Regions from separate parts of the Chengkuizengella sp. SCS-71B genome, predicted to be linked through region 1. Evidence: predicted binding sites of a transcription regulator. Region 1 holds the regulator's gene; each other region holds the start of a gene.
The links. The regulator LexA, encoded in region 1, represses DNA repair genes until DNA is damaged. The targets are predictions, from matches to a motif close to CGAACATATGTTCG.

Region 1 (8,386 bases):
TGAACAGATCTACCTAATATATCTGGATGATCAGTTAATCGGCGAAATGAACTACATGGTCGATCCGAGACATCTGTACAAAAAAGAGCCAGGAACTGCCTGGATAGGGATTACGATTGGTGAGCCCGAAGGCCGTGGTAAAGGAATTGGATATGTGGCGATAAAATATTTAGAGGATCAAATTATGAAAAAAGGTCTTAAACGTATTGAATTAGGAGTATTTGAATTTAATGAACAGGCACTGAAACTGTATCAGAAACTGGATTACAAGGAAATTGGGCATGTTAATAATTTCACCTATTGGCAAGGTAAAATGTGGAATGATATCCGCATGGAGAAGTATTTAAGAGTCAACCCAAACTAAATTCACCAGAATTCTTTAGAGCACTTTTTCCAAACTAAAACTAAAGTAATTTGGTATTCAGCAAAATGTCAAGCAGAAAAATCTGGCTGAACTAATATTACGATATGGCGCAATTGCTGAACATACAGGCAAAAAATGATCAAACTTTATAAAAATTGTTCTGGAATAATATATTATGAATCTGTTTTAATCTTTTTAAAAACAGATTCTTTTAAATACGTAAAACCAACGCTATTTGACATATTTTTGATCAAATTTAAGAATAACCTACACCTATACAGCGTCCCTAAGTGTGGGCGGTGTAAAAAATAATCTTTTAATCATCATAGACACTTGAATATTCTATAAGTATAATTATTTTTCATCAACTAACCATCCTAAATTTTTTTCTTCAATTAAATTAGAATCTGCAAGTATTTGTTCTACACCCAAATAACGTATAAATCTCTCAAAACACGTCTTTAAATCAGACTTTAATTGTTCTGAAACCTTAAACCCAGATTCCCACCACCAATTTTTAATCATTAAAACTTTATTCTTTTTATCTTTAACTGGTTCAAACCTTGCTATAAAGCGATCATTATGTAAAATTGGCAGAACATAATAACCATATCTTCGTTCCTCTATAGGTTTATAGACTTCCCAAATATATTCGAAATCAAAAAGTTCCTTAATTAACTTTCGATCCCATATCAGATTATCTAGTGGCGCGATAATTGAAGCATGATTTTGACCATCATGTTTTGTTAAAAAGCTTTCGTCTGATTTTTTCATGTAAAATTTATTGGATATTCCCTGTATTGTTACTTCAATTAATTTCCCAGCTTCAATTAATCGTTGTATGGACTTTTTACGATCAGAGCTCTTAATTTCTCTAATCCCTAACCATGCATCCCCTGATCTATCCCACAACAGACCAATCGCTCCTATACGTCTTAGTACATACCAGTCTACATATTGCTCAAACGTTTTATTCGGGTCTTTCTTTATTAACAGTTTTTTCGGCAGATTTCGATCTGTAACATCGTATATTTTACGTGTTCTATCCTTATCATAAATAATTAAATCTCCTGCAAAATATAAACTTTCTAAGGCAGCTCTTGATAATCGAGTAGGTGCCCACGACCAATCAACAATTTGATTATATGATAAATCTTTCGAAGATAATGGTCCCTTTTCTTTAACTAGGCTTAACACATCCTGACTAATTGCTTGCACTTCATTTATCCTCTTTAATTGTTCTCTCTTCTTAGCTCTGAATCTTGAAAAATAAGGCCAGTCCTCCGTAAGATAAATGGACATGTTTTTATCCCATCCATCTAATAATACCCTTTCCTTGTATAACAACTCATGAAGCATACTAGTACTATAATTACGAATTCTTGATTGCAACACTAATTCTTGGTTAAAACCCACCACATTCAGTGGATCAAATTGTATGCAACCGACTCGTTGAATTAAATCGATGATTCCTTGTTTGCCCAGAAATTGATTTGAAGGTCTCAACCCTTGATATGAAATCAGAAAATGGCGTGCTTTTGCTTTTGATAATGATATTTTGTCCACAGTGAACTCCTTTTTAGATCATAATCTACTATACTAGCTATTATTGACACAATACTTCATGTCAAGTACGCCATCTATAATTCTCCAGTAGGAATCAATAAAGCTTGTCCTATAATAATATTACTATTTTCTAGATGATTTTTATTTTTAATTTTAGAAATAAAATATCGGATGTCCATCTCTCTAGGTACATAACACTTAGCAATACTCCATAGTGTATCTCCAGGTTTTACATAAATTTGTATGAATTGTTCTTCTTGCTGTTGAACCGTTTCCGTATTCTCGGATGCAAAAACATTCAAGATGGCTCCAAACATCAAACCAATTGTTACAATAACAGTTGTTATTAAAATAAAAAATACTTTTTTTCTTAATATAATTGATTTATTTTGAGCTCTTAACTGCACTGCTTTTTTTGTATCTATGGCATTACTCGTATAAATTAAATGCACATTAACTACCTCCCAAACATTTGTTCTAAACAAAGATTATCACGAACATTTGTTTGTGTCAATACTTTTTTCGAACTTATGTTTGTGCGAAATAACGTTCTGTGTTATAATACCAGCATAATACATAGATCGTTTAGTAAGGTGAAATAAATGGGGAGGGAATTAGATTGAACAAGTTATCTACCAGGCAACAATCCATATTGGAATTTATTAAAGAAGAGGTGCAAAAAAAAGGCTACCCTCCATCCGTTCGTGAAATAGGAGAAGCAGTAGGTTTAGCATCAAGTTCCACAGTACATGGCCATCTGGAAAGATTAGAAAAAAAGGGGTTTATTCGTAGAGACCCTACAAAACCACGTGCAATCGAAATATTAGATGAGGAAAGTCCTACTCCTACTATCGCTACCTCATCCATAGCACAAGTACCTTTAATAGGAAAAGTTACAGCTGGTCTTCCAATTCTTGCTACAGAAAATATAGAGGAGTACTTTCCACTTCCAAATCATTATGTTGGGGACTACAATGTTTTCATGCTTCAGATTGTTGGAGAAAGCATGATTGAGGCTGGAATTCACGATGGAGATTACGTCATCGTAAGACAACAGCAATCCGCAAATAATGGTGAAATTGTAGTAGCCATGACTGAAGATAATGAAGCAACTGTCAAGAGATTTTTTAAAGAATCAAATCACTTTAGACTACAGCCTGAAAATTCAACCATGAAGCCGATTATACTCAATGAAGTCAGTATATTAGGTAAAGTAGTGGGGTTGTTTAGAGACATTAGTTAATAAGAAACTGACCTACTTGTAATCTAAAATTTTTCAGAACGCACAAAAATAATGAAACTTCTTCCAATAACGGAGGAAGTTTTTTTATCGCTTTGAATAGATCATCATTTTTAAATCAAAATTTAATAAAGGCGTTCACACATTTTAACTAATATTGGTAAAAAAGTATAATCAAATTTAATTTTGCTTCATACATTATTAAAGTGCAAAAATTTTACATTTTATTTACAGAAAAAAAATATTTTTGCGCTATGGTTTAATTATCAAATAGAAAAATAATAAAACATGTAGGAGTGAGACAATGGATTTATTTGGGTATGGGGATTATAAATTTTCTAACATTAAAGAGAAAACTAGACATCGTTTATACGAAGAATTTGAAAAGTTAGAAAGTAAGAAATCATTATCTCCAAAAGAAACAGATTTATTTAATAGCAATTATAAGAAATATCGTTAATTTTAGCAGTCACCGAATTTAACCTATTAATAAGACCATCATATCCCATCAGGAGAAAACCTTGGCAAATGCTGAGGTTTTCTTCTTTTCATTACAAAAAAACACTGGAGTCGGTGCAGAACAACTTATCTCATTCCTACTTTTTTGTACTCTGAGTATACGTTAAAATATTCAATAAATAATTGTTATATCCACAACTTGCCACGAAGCTAAATTTTGAATTCTTATAAAAAAATCTCCATCAAATCTTCGCCTATAATTAAAATCAAAATATTTTTCTCCAGTAGTAAGTATTTCTTGAACTTTTTCACTGCCGTCCCATAATTGTAAACGAACAAATGGTTTAGATGTAATATAAACTCTATTAATTGAATCAATAAGAGGAACATCGTAATACGCACGTTGGTTTAAACTGGGACTATAAGAAACTCCTTCTGCCATTACTAACTTTTTTAACATGCCATAAATCCTCCTAAAAAAATGTAATATTAATTTACTTGTTATCATAGTAATATATTTTTTAAATTTCATAATTTTTCAATATAACCAATTTAACCCCAATAATCACATTAAAAGATAGTTATACTCGTATTTCTAAGTGTAAATATACAAATATGTATATTTACTTTTTTTAGTCCCACTACAAAACTAATTTAATGACTTGTTATGGAACATAGAATATATAGACTGCCAAAGCTGTGGGAGTCTTAACTTGCTGCATCTGTTGGAAGCAGTTTGTTTTGTAGCAGCTGGTGGGTGTTGATGTAGGTATTATAACCATTATCAACACTCAATGATTATAAAATCCGCATTTGTCTGTGTCAACATGTTATATGATTTTATATGATGAAATAAGTAATAAATGATGATGTAAGTAATACTTCAACAATCGCATACATTATGACGTACTTTATTCACAAAGGACAATATTATTATTTACTAAATCACACGCTTATTTTCATCATCCATTAGTTTATATGTAATTAAAAAATTATAATAAGGAGGAAAAATATGAGTGAACGTAAGATTGATAGAATCGCTTATATACAAGCTTTAGGAGATGATGTAAAGATTGTAACAGGAGACAAGTTTATATGTGTTCCCAAAAATACTATAATGGCACATCCCTTCAATACAAACTGGCATGTTGAAGGAGATGCAGTATTGTATACTGTTCACGGTCCTATCCATCTAAGAGGAGAAGTAGATAACTAGTAACCTTAAAATACTCCCCTTCAAGAAAAACAGAATTTTTTTTAAACCTGTCTACCTTTAGGGGAGCATAAAATCTAATTTAATACCAGGTGCAAAACATCTCTGAATATTTCAATATAGGGGTAGAACAACATCTCCATCAAGCTCAGGAAAAGAAATTCCCTAGAATGAAAAAATGTAAATTTTGTTAAAGAATTAAAGAGAAGTAAATCGTTGTCTAGTTACTTTTCCCCAGTAAGAATCTACATAAACATCTTCATCAAATTCCCAAGAAGAAAATTCTCCAATTACCTTCCTCCAAAATGTAGTTGCATATTCTGCACCCTCTATTTGTTTAACTTGCCATTTACCCTTAAAAATAGAAAATAAATGATGTGCAAACTTTCTTCCAAGGTCTTTTTTTCGACAAGAAGGAATCACATAAAATTCGCACACTTCAAAAAAATCTTCTATTGATTTTCTAACTGCGGCTAAGCCAATTGGGATCTCTTTTTCATAAAGTAAAAATCCTTCTATATTATCTCCTAAAGTTGTATCCAGTTTAAACACTCCATCAGAATCAGGTAACTTTTCAGTAAGAGCAGAGAATTCACCTTCATAACTTTGACATAAATTAAGATATATATGCTTATTACTAGAATCTACTGAAACAATATTCATATTAAAATCATCTCCTAGTTGAATCAACTAATTCCTTGCTTCTTTACTTATATAATTTTGCTTAACTTCGCTTTTCTATTTTAAAAGAATAATGGTTTTCTGGTTTATTTTCATATTTAGATCCATACTTAAGACTAATAAAAAAAGAAAATCAGTATGTTAAGTCATTATTTCGATTCTTATTTAGAGTACTCCAGCGAGTTCAAAAGTGCAATGATTACCAATAAGATAAATAGTATGGCAACAACAAAAAAAGCGCCATATTAGCACCCTTCTTGTTAAAGTTTAAATAAAATTTTATTTTTCAACTGTAATCTATAATGTAAATACAGAAGCTTTTAGACTTCTAGAGCCTACAAAGATAGCAATACTTGCTCCACCAATCACATTTGTACAAGCTAGCTCATACGTGTTGGTTCCAAAACTTGGGTTATTATCCACTATAGGAAATCTTGGGAGATTTGTATTTTTTAAAAGATCATCCGGTTCTGCATAATCGATTTCGTCATTGATCGTTGCAATCACATCTCCATTGCGTAGGAGATCATATGTTACTTCAAAAGTTGAAAGCGTATTGAACCCAAAATCATCTACAGCAATTTGAATCATAGAATCCAATAATATTTGTGTTTTCTGTGGTTGTTTAACACATACATCGACGGTAAGAACAACTAAAGAGGTACCATCATCAGGAAGTCGTATCACCTCTGGATGGATAAAACCATATGGATCTAATTCAAACTCCTGAACAACGACAAAGGGATCATTATTTAACCCCATCAGAATCCCTCCCTGTTTATTTTCCCTCAGCCTATTTTATGTAACATCTCATGCATTTGCTTGGATTAATATCCCTAGACATAAGTACAAAAATACAAGAAACATTAACTGCTCCTTGACTCGAGATTTTTTTGACATTTCCTTTTATTCGAATCAATAATCATTTTCTCCATTTGTAAAATAAATAGCATAGAAGAAATAACACTTTAAATTTAGCTTCAACTTCCCAACAAAAAAGACGCATATGTGCGCCCTCTCTGTTAATCTTTAATAATTAAATTTTATTAAGACAGGAAAATTAAAAGTTGTATAGATCACAACAACTCCTATTTATTTCACCCATGGTCCCCCATGTATACATATATAATGTTCATTTAATAATCCCGAATATGTTACATAATATTGTCCATCTCTCAAATCCCAACTTTTCCTTTGAATGGTTCCGCACCACACATCACCATACCAATCTTCTTCACAATAACCAATCTCATAAGGCGCATCTCTTAAATTTTCGTAAACTTTAATTGTGGAAGTATTAAACGGTCTATCTATTGCTGCATATACCGATGTAACAAATACAGACATCATAAGCGCCATTGTAAGTAATGTAACTAATGTTTTTTTCATAAAAATAACCTCCATATTTTTATGTAATTCATAATAGATAATACACTATGAACTCTATAAATAAAAAAACTATTCATCCTCATATTTATCAATATAAATGGATTTATTCCATTTATCTTCCATAATTAATGTATTTTATACATTTATATACATATATGTATATTATATTTGAGTATAGTATGATAGAGCATCTAAATGGTAGTAGATTGTAAGAGATTCAAATCACTTAAATCAAAATGAACAAGAAGTCATTTCTTCATCATCAAAAAGGATTTTTAAAGAAAGAAGCGACTCTTCATTAAGTCGCTCTCTAATTTCTACATTTTTTGCTTTTGTTGGATATGCTAGAGGTGGGAACTAATTATTTTAACTCCTGTTAATTGTGCGGTTATCGATTATTAGCGGAATAATAATTAAACATAGGGTCTTTTAATTCAAAATCAAAAGTTAATCCATTCACAATTCCTACAACCTTATCACTATCATAAAGATCAAGCATAAATCCTGCCATTTCTTTTGCTGTATGATATTTAGGCATAGCAGTTTTGTACTCAAATTCTTCAATATCTCTAGCACGTTTTGCAAACTCAGTTTCAGTAGCAGCTGGAGCCAATACTTTTGCCTTCATTTTTGCATTTTGTTCATTTAATTCATGTGCAAGCCCTTCTGTAAATGTACTTACATAAAATTTAGTAGCACTATAAGTTATCGCATTTGAAACGACAGTATAACCTCCAACAGATGAAACATTAATTAATTGTGAACCATCTACATGTGAATAGTCGCGTACAAAAAGAGAAGATAGTAATGTTAATGCCTCAACATTCAATTGCAACATTTTTTCTATTTTTTCTAAATTTTGATCAGCAACTAAATCATAATCACCAAACCCTGCATTATTGATCCATGTTTCAATTTTGAATTCTTTAAGACTTTCATACAACTTGTAAACATTCTCTTTTATGGATAAGTCAGTAGCTCGAATGATTACATCTAGATTTGGGTTCATTTTCTTGATGTCAGATTTTAATTCCTCTAACTTTTCTTGTCTGCGAGCTACAATAATTAAGTTTTTCTCTCTAGATGCAAAAGCTAGTGCAGATTCATAGCCAATACCTGAGCTAGCGCCGGTTATTACTGTATACTTCATATAAACTCCTCCAAATTTCAATTGTTTTAAAGTAATAATAGGTATAGTTAAATTATTACCATCCCCCCCCTTCCTTTAGACTTATTTGTACAGTGTTTTTTCATAGCAGATTATTAATTACAATCTATTCCTTTAAGGCACATAAATATAGGTTTAGATAAACACCTCAAAAAGGATATGCAAGAGCACAAATTTTGTTAATAGGTACACGTCCAATCATATCAACTTTAACATGCATATATTATTAAAATTATAAACAAAGGACGTGATTTTATGGGTGTATTTGATAAGTCAAGATGTGACTGCTGTGTCTGCCCGATGCAA
Region 2 (8,386 bases), 620 kb from region 1:
TTCAAATTCAACAAGGAGGAGGGATGAATATGGCAACTGTATTAGAAACATTTGATAAATGGAAACATTTCCTTGCAGAGAGAGTCGATCAGGCTAAAAAAGCAGGTATGAGTGAAGATACCATATCTAAACTCGCTTTTCAAATTGGTGAATTTCTTGATGACAAAGTGGATCCCAAAAATTCAGAAGAAAGATTATTGAAGGAATTATGGGATGTAGGTAATGATGAAGAAAGAAAAACAATGGCAAAGTTGATGGTGAAATTAGTAGAAAACAAAACATAAATTCTTATCCCCCATTCAGGGGGATTTTTTAATGGAAAAGCAACCTTTTTTTTGATAAACTAATGGAAGGAGATAAATCACCAAACGAATTCTAAATGCTCATCTTTTGTTCACAGTCTTAATCGATAGGTAGGTGTATTTATTTTGGAATATAAAAAATGGTATATGGAATATAAAATACATAAAAACAGACCAGGTTTATTAGGTGATATCGCTTCAATTATGGGGATGTTGAATTTTAACATATTAACCATTAATGGAGTTGAGGACAGTAATCGTGGAATGTTGTTGGAAACTAACGATGACAACAAAATTGTTGCATTAAGGAATTTGATGGAGAATGTAGGTAATATCACATTAACTGCATTACGTCCGCCTAAACTGGTCGATATCCTAGCTGTTAGACATGGCCGCTTCATTGAACGTGATGATTCTGATGACCTTAAGACTTTTCGTTTTACTCGTGATGAATTAGGATTATTGGTTGATTTTTTAGGAGAGATCTTTAAAAGAGATGGCAATCAAATCATTGGATTAAGAGGAATGCCAAGAATTGGGAAAACGGAATCCATTATTGCTGGTAGTGTATGTTCAAAAAAAAGATGGATATTTTTATCTTCAACATTATTGAGGCAAACGGTCCGTAGCCAATTACTCGAAGATGAATTGAATCCTGAAAACATTTTTATTATAGATGGGATTGTCAGTACAATACGATCTAATGAAATGCATTATCATTTATTGCAGGAAGTGATGAGAATGCCATCAACAAAAGTAATTGAACACCCGGATGTTTTTGTGAGGGAATCGCAGTTTGATTATGATGATTTTAATTTTATTATTGAATTAAGAAATCATCCTGATGAAGAAATTATAATTGAACATTTTACGAATCCTTTAAGTGACTTTTAAAATTATTATCCATAGGGGAGTGAAACATGTCTGAACTCGGTGATCTACTTAAAAAAGCTAGACTTGATAAAAATATATCTTTAGATGAGCTTCAAGAATTAACAAAAATACAGAAAAGATATTTAATTGCAATTGAAACAGGAGACTTCAATGCACTCCCTGGTCATTTTTATGTAAAAGCTTTTATTAAAAGTTATGCAGATTCGGTTGGAGTAGATCGAGATCATGTCATGAAACTGTATCAGAATGATGTACCAGTTATTTCTGCTCCAGAAACTAAAGTAAGAAATATTCGCAGGAAAAAAAGAAGTTTTATGAGTACAGAAAAATTAACGAAATGGGCTGCTGCTTTTTTAGTTATTTGTTTTATAGCCTTAATTTTTGCTTTAATATATTATTTTTTAGTAAGTGGAGAAAAAGATCAAAATTTACTTGACGATCCACGCCTAACGGAAAAAAATGAAGCAGAAGTGCTTACTGAATCTGAAGAGGAAGATGACTCTACTACTGAAGTAGAAGAAGTTGAACCCGAACCTGCTCCAATACCTGAACTTCCGCCTGAGCCAGAAGTGACCTTAGTTACTTCTGAAGGCGGTACAAATACATATGTCGTTTCAAATGTGGATAATCTTCAAGTGGAAGTTGAAATTCTAAATAGAGTATGGCTACAGATCAAAGAGGATAATATTGAAGGAAAAGTCATTTATCAAAAATTATTTGAAACAAATCAAATTGGTGAAACATATTCATTAGATTATGAAGGATCATTGTGGATTCGTTTAGGTAATGCTAATAGTGCAGCGATTACTGTGAATGGAGAAATAGTGGAACAGGATATTGGAAATGTATGGGATTTTCAAATTAATCTCAAGAAGTCTGATCCAAGTCAAGCAGAGGATACAGAAAATTTAGAGAATTCAGATGGTACTTCTAGTGAAGAAAGCGCTAACGAATAGAGTATTAATCAATATACTAATAAGGTAAACTTGATACGGTTTGCCTTTTTTTGTATTTAACTGTTATAATTTGATGTGAAATAATGGAAAGGGGGAAGTGTTATGGCTTCCGAATATTCATTTGATATTGTGTCTAAGGTGGATTTTCAAGAACTAAGCAATGCTATTCATCAAGCAGAGAGAGAAATTGAAACTCGATTTGATTTTAAAGGTAGTAAAAGTGAAATTTCATTAGATGGTGAAGAGGTAACCATTATTTCTGATGATGACTATAAATTGCAGAGTGTGTTAGATATTTTAAAAACAAAGATGGTGAAAAGAAACGTCTCTATTAAAAATTTGGAATTCGATAAAATAGAACCTGCTGCATCAAGCACTGTGAGACAGAAAATTAAGGTTAAACAAGGGATAGACCAAGAAAATAATAAAAAAATTCGCAAATTGATTCAAGATGAAAAATTAAAAGTAAAAACGCAAGTACAAGGTGAGCAAATTCGTGTGACAGGAAAGAATAAAGATGATTTACAAAAAGTGATCAAATTGTTGAATGAAGCTGATTTGGCACTAGAATTACAATTTATAAACATGAGATAACAAGGGTTAATTTGTTTTGACAGCCTAATATGCATGTATTATACTTGTTAAGAATAAAATGCACTTATATTTGGAGGCGCTACTGAATGAGCGAAAAAGTCAACTTAGTGACTCTTGGCTGTGAAAAAAATTTAGTGGATTCGGAAATCATGTCTGGTTTAATTCACAAGCGAGGATATTCCATTACAGATGATAAAAATGACGCAACTGTCATTATAGTGAATACATGTGGTTTTATAGATGCGGCAAAAGAAGAATCAGTTAATACCATACTAGATCTTGCTGATCTAAAAAACACCGCAAATCTTAAAGCATTAATTGTGTCTGGTTGTTTAACACAAAGGTATAAAGAGCAATTAATGATGGAAATGCCTGAAATTGATGGCATTGTAGGCACAGGTGATTTTGATAAAATCAATCAAATCATTGACGAGGCTCTTAAAGGAAAAAAACCTGCAATTGTAGGTAACCCTATCTTTAATTATGAATCAGCCTTACCCCGTAAAGTAACGACGCCTAGATACACAGCATATGTGAAAATTGCAGAGGGTTGTGATAACGCATGCACTTTTTGCAGTATTCCCATTATGAGAGGTAAATTTAGAAGCCGGAGCATTGAATCTATTATTGCTGAAGTAGAACAATTAGCACTACAAGGAGTAAAAGAAATTAGTTTAATTGCCCAGGATTCAACAAATTATGGAACTGATTTATATGATCAATTTAAGTTGCCTGAATTATTAAATGAAGTAAGTAGGGTAAAAGGAATCGAGTGGGTTCGGTTACACTATGCTTATCCAGGTTTCTTTACAGATGAATTGATTGAAACCATCGCTAATAATCCTAAAATTTGCAAGTATATAGATATGCCTTTACAACATAGTGAAGATCAAATCTTAAAAAGAATGAGAAGACCAGGGAGACAGACAGATACTAGAGCATTAATTGAAAAAATACGCAATAGAATTCCAGAAATTTCCTTGAGAACTTCTATTATTGTAGGCTTTCCTGGTGAAACGGAAGAAGATTTTGGAAAATTATGTGATTTTGTGAAAGAAATTAAATTTGATCGATTAGGCGTATTTACTTACTCACAAGAAGAGGACACGCCTGCATCTAGACTACCCAATCAAATTCCGGATGATGTGAAGGAACGAAGATCTAACATTTTGATGGAAATCCAAAGGGTAGTTGCAAAGGAACAAAATAATAAACATATTGGTAAGGTATTAGATGTATTGATAGAACGTTATGATGGACGAAATGATGTGTTTATTGGTCGTTCACAGTATGACGCACCAGAAATAGATGGAGAAGTGTTTGTTTCAAACATAAAAGCAAACATCGGTGAATTGCACCCAGTTCGTATCACTCACTCTATTGAATATGACTTAACAGGGGAGGGGAATCTATGAACTTAGCCAATCGCATAACTTTGGCCAGGATTTTTTTGGTACCAATCATTATGTTTTTTTTATTGGTTAATTTAGATTTTCCACCTTTAGAATTTGCTCAATTTGAAATTACATATAGTCAAATTATTGCAACATTAATTTTTATCATTGCTGCCAGCACGGATGGGTTAGATGGATATATTGCTCGAAAAAGGAAGATTGTTACAAATTTAGGAAAATTACTTGATCCTCTAGCTGATAAGTTATTAGTTGCAGCTGTGTTAATTTCACTAGTAGATATGGGGAAATTGGAAGCCTGGATTGCCATCGTTATCATTAGTCGTGAGTTTGCTGTAACAGGACTAAGGCAAGTTGCATTATTAGATGGAAAAGTTGTGGCTGCAAGTAAATGGGGTAAATGGAAAACTGCATCTCAGATTACGGCTATAATTGCACTGTTGCTCAATAATTTTCCTTTTACATTTATCGGATTTCCATTTGATCTTGTTGCAAGTTGGATCGCTGTCATTATTACAGTATATTCAGGAATTGATTATTTTCTTAAAAATAAATCAGTCATACATTTATCAACAAATAAACAATAGGTAAGTTATACTACCTGTTGTTTTTTATTTTAGGAGGGGATGTCATTGAAAGCTGAAATTATAGCAGTAGGTACAGAAATTTTATTAGGACAAATTGTGAATACCAATGCTCAATATTTATCTGAAAAATTAGCTCAAATTGGCATGAATGTTTATTTTCAAACTGTTGTCGGAGATAATAAAGAGAGGATCGCTGAAGCATTAAAAATAGCAGATAATCGTGCTGATTTTATTATATGTTGTGGAGGTTTGGGACCTACTCAAGATGATTTAACGAAAGATATTTTTGCAGAATTTGTAGGGAGATCAATTGAAGTTCATGAGCCTTCATTGAAAAAAATGAGAGAATTGTTTAAAAAACGTGGAATTAATATGACCGAAAATAATATTAAACAAGCCTATATTGTTTCTGGTTGTGAACCTTTGCAAAATGATACAGGACTTGCTGTCGGAGTTGCTCTAACTCAAAATAAACATCATTACATATTGTTGCCTGGCCCTCCTAAAGAGTTGAAACCTATGTTTGATCGATATGCTGTTCCATGGCTGCAATCTATTATTGGGGATCAGCAACCGCTGCATTCAAAGTTTTTAAAATTTGCAGGAATTGGTGAATCAATACTCGAGGACCGTTTAAAGGATTTGATGGAGCAACAAATCGATCCTTCCATTGCTCCTTATGCTAAAGAAGGAGAAGTAATGATTCGACTTACAACAAAAGCTGAAACTCAAAAGAAAGCATTTGAAAAAATGAAATCTGTAGAGAATGAAATTATCAAAAGAGCAGGTAAATATCTTTATGCATCAGAAAATATCACTTTTGAAGAAGCATTAATAAAAATGATGAGTTCTAAGAACCTTACACTATCTGTTGCTGAGAGCTGTACAGGTGGAAAGGTTAGTGAACTGATTACAAGTGTTGGAGGTAGTTCTTCAGTTTATCGAGGTGGTGTTGTTTGTTACAGTAATCAAATGAAACACGAGTTTCTTCATATTCCTATGGAGGTGTTGGAAGGAAAAGATGCTCCAGGTGCAGTTAGTACACAAACAGCGGAGATGTTAGCTGAAAATTTGAATCATCAAACAAATACAGATTGGTCTATTTCGGTAACTGGTGTTGCTGGACCTTCAGAATCTGAAGGGAAACCTGTCGGATTAGTATATATAGGGATTAAACAAAAGGGGTCTCCAATAAAGGTGAAATCAGTACAATTGCCAGGAAATCGTGAAATGGTTCAACTAAGAGCAGCAAAATATGCTTTATATCAATTATGGAAAGAAATAAGGGAAATATAATCAGTTGATATTTCCCAGGCAAGCGCACGAATTGAGGTTTTAGTATTAATTTCGACATCAAATTCTATTAATTCACTTGTGTCTTACTATTTTTTCATATATAATAACGATATCGGAAGCACCGTAACGAAGACATTTCTTTGTTACGGTTTTTTTAAAATAATCGAATCGAATATATGTTCGAAAAAATGCTTGGCAAGAACACGAAAACAAGGTATTATATGAATATCAAAGTAAGTGTTCAAAAAGTTCGGTTTTCAGCACCAAGAAGATTGTGCGAATATGCAGAAGCTGGAGCTGAGTGTAATTGTTACATGAGCACCGGACTTCAAATGTGAGTGCAATATTCGATGTCGTATTTGCATACTTGCTCCACTTCGTGATCAAAAGAGGGCTTTTTGAACATATCTATAAAGATGAAAAAAGGAAGTGAGTTCTTTGACAGATCGTCGCGCTGCTTTAGATATGGCTTTACGTCAAATAGAAAAACAATTTGGAAAAGGTTCCGTAATGAAATTAGGAGAATCTACTAGTACTCAGGTAGAAACGATTTCAAGTGGAGCTCTTGCTTTAGACATTGCTTTGGGAATTGGTGGCTTCCCTAGAGGAAGAATTATAGAGGTATTTGGACCTGAGTCTTCTGGTAAAACGACAGTAGCTCTTCATGCTATTGCTGAAGCACAAAAATCTGGTGGACAAGCAGCATTTATTGATGCAGAACATGCTCTTGACCCTGTATATGCTAAGAAGCTAGGAGTAAACATCGATGAGTTACTTTTGTCACAACCTGATACAGGAGAACAAGCACTGGAAATTGCAGAAGCATTGGTTCGTAGTGGTGCTATTGATATTATCGTTGTTGATTCTGTTGCTGCGTTAGTTCCTAAAGCAGAAATTGAAGGTGAGATGGGTGATTCTCATGTAGGTCTTCAAGCCCGTTTAATGTCACAGGCATTGAGAAAACTATCTGGAGCAATCAGCAAATCTAAAACGATAGCTATTTTCATTAATCAGCTGCGTGAAAAAGTAGGTGTGATGTTTGGAAATCCAGAAACAACTCCAGGTGGTAGAGCACTGAAGTTTTATTCTTCTGTCAGACTTGACGTGAGACGCATTGAAACCCTTAAACAAGGAAATGATATGGTTGGGAATAGGACGCGTGTCAAAGTAGTGAAAAACAAAGTAGCGCCCCCATTTAAACAGGCTGAGCTTGATATTATGTATGGCGAAGGAATTTCTCGTGAAGGAAGCATCATAGATATTGGTACAGAATTAGATATTATCAATAAAAGTGGAGCATGGTATTCTTATGAGGGCGAGAGATTAGGCCAAGGAAGAGAGAATGCAAAACAATTTTTAAAGGACAGTGTAGAGCTCGCAGAGGAAATAGAAGCAAAGATTAGAATAGATAAAGATCTTATCCCAGATGAGAATGAAGATGAAAAAGCAGAAAATAAAGCCCCATTAGCTACAAATGAGTAAATATAATTTAACTGGTCATTGCACCTAAAAAATATGCAAGTAATAGCCACCATAATAGAGACCTGAACGCAAATATCAATCTACTAAAAATAGCCATGGGATAGTTAGTATATTTAAGGGTAGGGACTACCCTTATTGCTTGGTACATATAGATAGCTACTAAAAAGTATCTACTTCCCAAGAAGCACCCACTTCAAACACTAAAGGTGTTAAGTGGTGTGTAGTTCACCGAAGCACCTTCATTGAAGGTGCTTTATCTACATATATCATTATAGGAGAGAGGTTTTGATGAGCACTAAGTCTGAAAAAGATTTGATTACTTTAGTTGAAAAGCAAAAAAATAATCGAAATCGATACAATATATATGTGAATGATCGATATGTGCTTTCTGTTCATGAAGACATACTTGTCAAACATCGTTTGCTTAAAGGGGAAGAAATAAATGAAACAAAGATAAAGCAGGTTGTAGAAGATGAAGAGAAGCAGATCATACAGCGTCAAGCAATTCGTATTATTTCACGTAGAGGTAAGTCAAGATTTGAGCTTAAACAAAAATTAAGTGAAAAAGGTTATGAAGAAACCTTGATTGATCATACTCTAGATCATTTAGAAAAGAGAAAATTCATTGATGATTATAGTTATGCACTCAACTTAGCAAATTATCGAATGAAACATCAAAAAAAAGGATTGAAATGGATTGAACAAGAATTGTCTCAAAAAGGTATCAAAAAAGTGATAATCACACAAGTGATACAGGAATTAGATAAAGAATTGGAATTTGAAGTGGCGTATCAATTAGCGAAAAAAAGATGGGATAATCAGAGTGGGGATTATACCAAAAAAAAATCTAAAATCAGTTCTTT
Region 3 (6,645 bases), 1.3 Mb from region 1:
CAGCAGGTGTTGAGCTTTGTTATTCGTATAAACGAGGCAGTATTAATAATGAAGAAGCTTATAAAAGGTATGTATGGGTAATCGCTTATATCTGTTTTAAGTTTGGACTAGATCCTGCTAAAACGATCATAGGTCATCATATCCTTGATCCACAGCGTAAAACAGATCCGCAAAACGCTCTATCAAAAATGGGTAGATCTTATGATCAACTATTACAAGATGTAGTTAAGGAATATTATGATTGTTTACCGAGGGAGGAATTGATTTTGAAGTTAAAAAAATGGCAGATAGAAATGGCTCATCAATCTATTGAGAATCTTAATGAAAACCCCACTATAAATAGTGAGGTTCTCTACGTAGAATTTAACTATAGGAGCTGCATTAGTTCTAGTGCTTTTCATTCTTAATCCATCATATGTTTTTATAAGTGTTTTGATTGGGCGTTTGTTTTGGAAATATTAAATTGTGCTGTTATCAAGAAATACAATGCAGAAATAGGAGTAATCGCCCTTGGCTTAGGTAGCTGATAGGGAAATGGTTCTTCTAGAAGGTCTATCTGGATCATTAATTTGTTCTGTAGTTATCGGAATAATCTTTGTTATTGCACATGTAGAATAGATATCTAAAAAGGTTACTCCATCAATTCCTACGACAATCCCTTCTCCAACACCTAAGATTCTGTCTGGGAATGGGCCCTCAGGACTAATAAATTCGATGTTAAAATTATTCCCAATTTCAAATTTAAGCAAATTTGTCATAGGGTCTTCACAACAAGCACACTCTCCTTTACTTTTTCTTATAGGTTTTAAAGCTGACAATACTCTCGCAATTATCGTATTTGTAAAATTTTCGCTTTCTACATGAGTAATTTGACATACTGGAATATCTCCAGCATCAGAAGTTGACACAATAAAATTTTCAACATCAGTAATAGTAGTGTCAATAGTACTGCCGATAGGAGTATCAATACCGACAAACACACCAACTAACTCCTTCAAAACACACTGCATCGGGCAAACACAGCAATCGCATATATCCTCATCAAAAACGCCCATAAAATCACGACCTTTTCATTTTTTATTAGTGTATTCAAATTGGAATTATGATGAGTGGACGAATGTACTGTACTTTAAATATGCTCTTGCCTTTTCTCTTATACCCCTTATATAATAAGAACGAATGTTCCGTTAGGGATGAAACAAATGAAAGAAAATAAATTAACACCTGGATCTAATATGCTATGGGAATCAAGCAGATAGATGCTTCCTGAACAAAAAGAACGTATAAATGATTATCAATATGAAAGAGACAGAAAGACGAAATCAGAACTTGCAGAGGTAGAAGTCAATATTATATCTCAACAATTATCAGATTCTATGTTAAGTAAATCAGAAGTTACAGTTAAGTTGTTCAGAACTTTTGGTCAGAATGCGTTTAAGACGGGAACAGTAACTAAATTTGCCCCCAATTAAAACAAATTAAACTAGAGTTGAATATGAGTGGATTATGAAAATGTTTATAGTAACGATTGATTTTAAAATGTATATCCATATTATTAATACAGTGTTATTGAGGCTTTTGAAAAGTTTAAAAGCATTTTTCGTGGTTGGATCATATTTCTGAAGATGATGTCATTGAGGATGCGTTAAAACTTTATTAAAGAGGTTTGTCAAAACGTCAAGAGGAAGGGCACAGGCAAGAGAATTTAGAATGAGATGAATAAAAGAGAACCTTTAGGTAAAATTATGTATTGAAAAAGTCCATAAACGTTGATTTTATAAGGTGGTTCTTTTTTTATTATAGTAGACATTGGTATAATAGCACATTTTCAAATAATCAAGTCACTTGTCTATACCAAATGAAAGGGTTGAACATAGAATATATCACCTCCTAATCATAGGAGGGTATGCGCTCATATATATCTCTCTACGGTGTAAACCTCACTATCTATGTAGTGGGGTTTTAATCTATGAAAAATGTGTACTTGCATTAGGACACCCGTCCATACAAAATAGATTTTCCTTTCATAGTATATATTACAACTATTGAAAGGAGGGTTTTTATGGGGGCAGTTATTGTATTAGTGTTATTTATACTCTTAGTTATCATATTAATCGCTGCAAGTAGAGGTTATTCCAGAGGATGCTCTCTCCTTGGGGATTGTATCCAATGTGAATGCCTTTTCTAGGAATATAGAAAATGATTATCGAACATCAAGAGGACGGTCAAATTATGTCCTAGCCGATCTATGAATCTAAGTTAAGAAGGGCGCACATAATCTTTTTTTGTACGTATATTTATAGATACCAGTCCAAGCAACTTCATTCAATGGTTCATAAGATATAAGGATAATCTAATGTGTTGGGAGTTAATATTATGGGGTTAAAACAAAAACCTTTTGTTGTTTGTGATTCGGTTTCAGTATTAGATCCATATGGAGGAGAAGGATCAATTATATTAGTTCAAAGTGGTATGTCTGTAATTACACCTCTTACTATAGTATCCATTGATGTGTGTGTCAGACAATCACAGAAAACAAAGGTATCACTTGATTTTTTATCTCAAGCTGCTATCGAGGATATGGGGTTAGCTACAAGTTTTGGATTAGTATTTCAGCTCCAGCGTAATGGTATTGTCGTTGCAACTATCAATGATGAGATGGATTATGTACCTGCTGGATCTACAGGAAGATATACAAACTTTTCAAACTTTCCTTTAGTTGATGACGAACCAGATACTGGTATCAATAAGTATGAACTTATACTCAATGGTCTTTCTTTTACAGGAACAGAAAATATTGGTATGTATATTGGCTCCCGAAGCCTAAAAGCCACAGTATTCATAGTATAGATTACAGTATCGTATGAGTTTAGATCATCCATAATCTAAAAGATAGTTGATTAGCGGAAATTCAACGCTAGGGGACAAACGTCCATTCATAATGACAATTAAATTCATATAATACACTAATTTAAATAAAAAGGAGTTGAATTTTATGGGACATTTCGATAAATCTCTATGTGATTGCTGCGTTTGCCCGATGCAATGTGTGTTGAAGCAGTTAATTGGTGAAAATATAAACGTATCTGTATTATTTGGAAGTGAGATTATTTTAGTTCCTGTAATTGTAGAACGTGTAGAAAATTTTATTTTATTTACTGATAACGGAGATTTTGCCATTCATTCTATTATAGCTATATCAATGGAGTTTGATCCTCAAGTTCAATTAAAAAAAATACAGAAAAATATTGGAGAATGTGCATGTATTGAAGATCCTATGACTAATTTATTAAATTCTAAAATTAATCAAACTGTAAACATTGTAGGCCTCGATGTAGTTATATTAAAAGTAGGAGAAGGACTTGTGTTAGCTGAAGGAGATATTAATGGAACGACGTTATTTTTTATAATTTCAACGTGTTTCGTTACTGCAATTGATGTTCCTGTTCAACAAATGAATTTATTTAAAAAAATATAAAATATTTCATTTGTGTGCTTAACATAAAAGCATTTTTTAAACAAAGTAGACGCTAAAATAGTGTCTTTTTTTTTTGCTTAAAATAAAGTCTATTTATGATCAGTATAAAGAAGTCCCACTCCAAAAACGCCACTGTGCTGCCTAGAAATTTCTTTTGCTGCATCAACAGTTTCTAGTCTAGCCCAATCTCGTTGCCATTCGAATAGTACAACTTCCCATGTTAATGGTTTCGCACCTGCTTGAATCATTCGTTGAATTGCCATATCATGTGCTTCCTTACTTACACCTCCAGATGCATCTGTTATAATATGGACATCATATCCTTCTTCTAAAGCAGAAAGAGCAGGATAGGCTAAACAAATTTCTGTCCATAATCCAGCTAAAATAATCTTCTTAGATCCAATTGATTTTACTGCTTTAACAATTCTTTTGTCTTCCCAAGCGTTTAAGGAAGTTCTATCAATCGGCTCTTGTTCTGGAAAGACAGCTTGGATATCTGGATGTAAAGAGCCTGTGAAACCTTTTGCACCTACTGTTGTAAGTATGGTTGGAACTTTGAAAACTTTCGCTGATTTTGCTAGTCCTACCACATTATTCAGAATAGACTGACCATGGTGGCTTTCTACCCCTAAGAACATTTGAGGTTGATGATCAATTAAAACTAATACTGAGTTTTTAGGTGTTAGTAAATTAGTGATATTTGATTTTTTTTCCAAAAAGTTCTCTCCTTTAATTAAGGCATATAAATTCTAATTAAATCAGGTTGTTTATATTCTTTGTAAAAATATTTATCTTTATGAAAAAGTTTAATATAAATTTCTAAATTGCATATTAAGCTAGTCTGCATAATTGTCCAAGTTTCCACATAGACATGTATCAGTAAATTAAACTTTATGTGGAGGGGATGTACATGCGTATGCGTAAAATCACATGGGTTTTTATTGTTGTGATATGCGTGTCACTTATTCTGTCAGCCTGTGGATCAAGAGATGCAGATGACGTAGTTGGTGATTTAGAAAAGAAATTAAAAGATTTGGAGAGTTATCATGGAACGGGTACAATGACACTGAACACAGGTAACGAAGCACAAGAGTACAATTTAGAGGTAAGTTATAAGTCGCCTCATTATTATCGTATCTCCATTACGAATAATGAAAGAGATGTCACTCAAATTGTACTACGTAATGACGAGGGGGTTTTTGTACTCACCCCTCACTTACAGAAGAGTTTTCGGTTCCAAAGTGATTGGCCAGGGCAGCAAGGTCAGGTATATTTATATGAAACTTTAGTAAATAGCATTATAACAGATGATGAAAGACAATTTACAAAGGATGATGAACAGAAATCGTTTGTATTTGATGTAAATGCAAATTATCAAAATCGTTCTTTGAGTCGTCAAAAAATCTGGTTAAGCAAAGACGGTTATGAACCACAGCAAGTAGAAATTGCTGATGATAATGCATCTGTGCTTGTTTTAGTGAAATTTAATGAATTTGAGTTTGATAAACAATTTGAGGACGATGCTTTTGATATGCAGCGAAATTTATCCATGTGGCAAATGAAATCACTTCCTACATTTTTAGCAGATCAAGAAGAGAAAGATAGTGAAGTTGAGTCTACTCCAACAAATTTATCGTTTGGAGTATACACACCAAGTTATACACCTGAAGGAGTCGAGTTTAGTGATTTAAGAGAAGTGCCGCAAGATGATCATATAGCTATTTTAGTTCGTTATGCTGGAGTATATAATTACACGATTATTGAGGAAAAGCCAGAAGCAAAAGATGTGAACCTTCCTCAAGGTGAAATTATTGATTTAGGGTATACTTTTGCTGTTTTAACAGGTGAAGTACAGAAGACATTAAGCTGGAGTTATGATGGTGTGGAATTCAAATTAACAACAGATGATTTACCTAAGGAAGAAATGATAAAAGTAGCACAATCTTTAGAAGGACAGATAGGAAAATAAATTCCAAAACTTGTTTGTAGTTTGTTCATTGACAGCCTCATCATAAGCGATTAACATTAAAGGGATAGGCATAATCACAATATATTTTAATTTCTTTGTTCCTTATTGTGTGAAGAAGGTGAACATACGATGGATTCATATTATCGCCCAACTTGGGCTGAAATTTCTTTGGATGCTTTACATTATAACCTAACAAGATTTCAAGAGATTCTTCCTAATCATATGGAAATTATGGCTGTAGTTAAAGCAAACGCATATGGACACGGTGCAGTAGAAGTAGCTAAACAAGCGATCTTAAGTGGAGCCCAATATATCGCTGTTGCGTTTTTGGATGAAGCTTTGGAACTTCGTAATTCGGGAATTACTGCACCAATCCTTATTCTAGGGTACATTCCTCCTGAAGCTGTTGAACTAGCTATTCAACATGATATCACTTTGACTGTTTTTCAGGATGAAACCATTGATGCTCTAAGCAAAATAAAAAGAGACTCTAAGCCATATAAAGTTCATATTAAAATAGATACAGGTATGGGGCGGTTAGGTGTACGTTATGAAAATGCCATCCCTTTTATTGAGAAAGTATTACAGCTTGATGGTGTTGAAGTTGAAGGTGTTTATACTCATTTTGCGAATGCAGACGAAGAGGATAAAACTTACACTTTAAAACAATATCAACATTTTAAAGAAATTGTAGATTATTTTAAACAAAAAAATATCAATTTTTTAAAAATCCATACAGGTAATAGTGCTATTGCAATTGATTTGCCTGAGTATTCATATAATATGGTGAGACTTGGAATTAGTATGTACGGGTTATATCCATCAACAGAAATAAATCATCATAAAATTGATCTTAAACCTGTAATGAGCTTGAAAACTAAAATTATATACTCAAAAGTTTTGCCTCCTGAGTCAGGTATAAGTTATGGAACCAAGTATTTTACAAAGGAGGAGGAACAGATCGCCACCTTACCTATAGGGTATGCTGATGGTTATTCTCGAATGCTAAGTGGGAAAGTAGATGCTTTGATCAGAGGGAAAAGGGTACCTGTTGTAGGGACAATTTGTATGGATCAATGTATGATGAATATAACGGGACTAGATGATGTTAAATCTGGTGAAGAGGTTGTATTATTTGGAAAACAAGGGGATGAACAGATTCTTGTAGAGGAACTGGCTGAAAAGCTGGATACCATAA

Region 2: a site for LexA is predicted at 6,211-6,224, ahead of recA (recombinase RecA). Genes of this name have one in related genera too.
Region 3: a site for LexA is predicted at 1,173-1,186, ahead of VQL36_RS02715 (YolD-like family protein). Genes of this name have one in related genera too.

Annotation. Positions count from the first base shown of each region.
Region 1 covers NZ_JAZHSH010000001.1:1,807,550-1,815,935, reverse strand. The annotation lists gene VQL36_RS08980 (GNAT family N-acetyltransferase) at 1-364, shown strand, start outside; gene VQL36_RS08975 (winged helix-turn-helix domain-containing protein) at 719-1,930, opposite strand; gene VQL36_RS08970 (LysM peptidoglycan-binding domain-containing protein) at 2,005-2,382, opposite strand; gene lexA (transcriptional repressor LexA) at 2,550-3,173, shown strand; gene VQL36_RS08960 (hypothetical protein) at 3,475-3,630, shown strand; gene VQL36_RS08955 (hypothetical protein) at 3,802-4,089, opposite strand; gene VQL36_RS08950 (hypothetical protein) at 4,642-4,845, shown strand; gene VQL36_RS08945 (hypothetical protein) at 5,041-5,505, opposite strand; gene VQL36_RS08940 (hypothetical protein) at 5,821-6,285, opposite strand; gene VQL36_RS08935 (hypothetical protein) at 6,616-6,912, opposite strand; gene VQL36_RS08930 (SDR family NAD(P)-dependent oxidoreductase) at 7,301-8,062, opposite strand; gene VQL36_RS08925 (hypothetical protein) at 8,336-8,386, shown strand, end outside.
Region 2 covers NZ_JAZHSH010000001.1:2,432,155-2,440,540, reverse strand. The annotation lists gene VQL36_RS11885 (DUF3243 domain-containing protein) at 30-284, shown strand; gene VQL36_RS11880 (DUF3388 domain-containing protein) at 429-1,196, shown strand; gene VQL36_RS11875 (helix-turn-helix domain-containing protein) at 1,223-2,152, shown strand; gene VQL36_RS11870 (YajQ family cyclic di-GMP-binding protein) at 2,255-2,746, shown strand; gene rimO (30S ribosomal protein S12 methylthiotransferase RimO) at 2,833-4,161, shown strand; gene pgsA (CDP-diacylglycerol--glycerol-3-phosphate 3-phosphatidyltransferase) at 4,158-4,745, shown strand; gene VQL36_RS11855 (competence/damage-inducible protein A) at 4,791-6,041, shown strand; gene recA (recombinase RecA) at 6,480-7,523, shown strand; gene VQL36_RS11845 (regulatory protein RecX) at 7,812-8,386, shown strand, end outside.
Region 3 covers NZ_JAZHSH010000001.1:552,389-559,033, forward strand. The annotation lists gene VQL36_RS02705 (peptidoglycan recognition family protein) at 1-407, shown strand, start outside; gene VQL36_RS02710 (hypothetical protein) at 516-1,055, opposite strand; gene VQL36_RS02715 (YolD-like family protein) at 1,260-1,472, shown strand; gene VQL36_RS02720 (hypothetical protein) at 2,377-2,850, shown strand; gene VQL36_RS02725 (hypothetical protein) at 2,996-3,478, shown strand; gene VQL36_RS02730 (hydrolase) at 3,568-4,194, opposite strand; gene VQL36_RS02735 (outer membrane lipoprotein-sorting protein) at 4,389-5,447, shown strand; gene alr (alanine racemase) at 5,577-6,645, shown strand, end outside.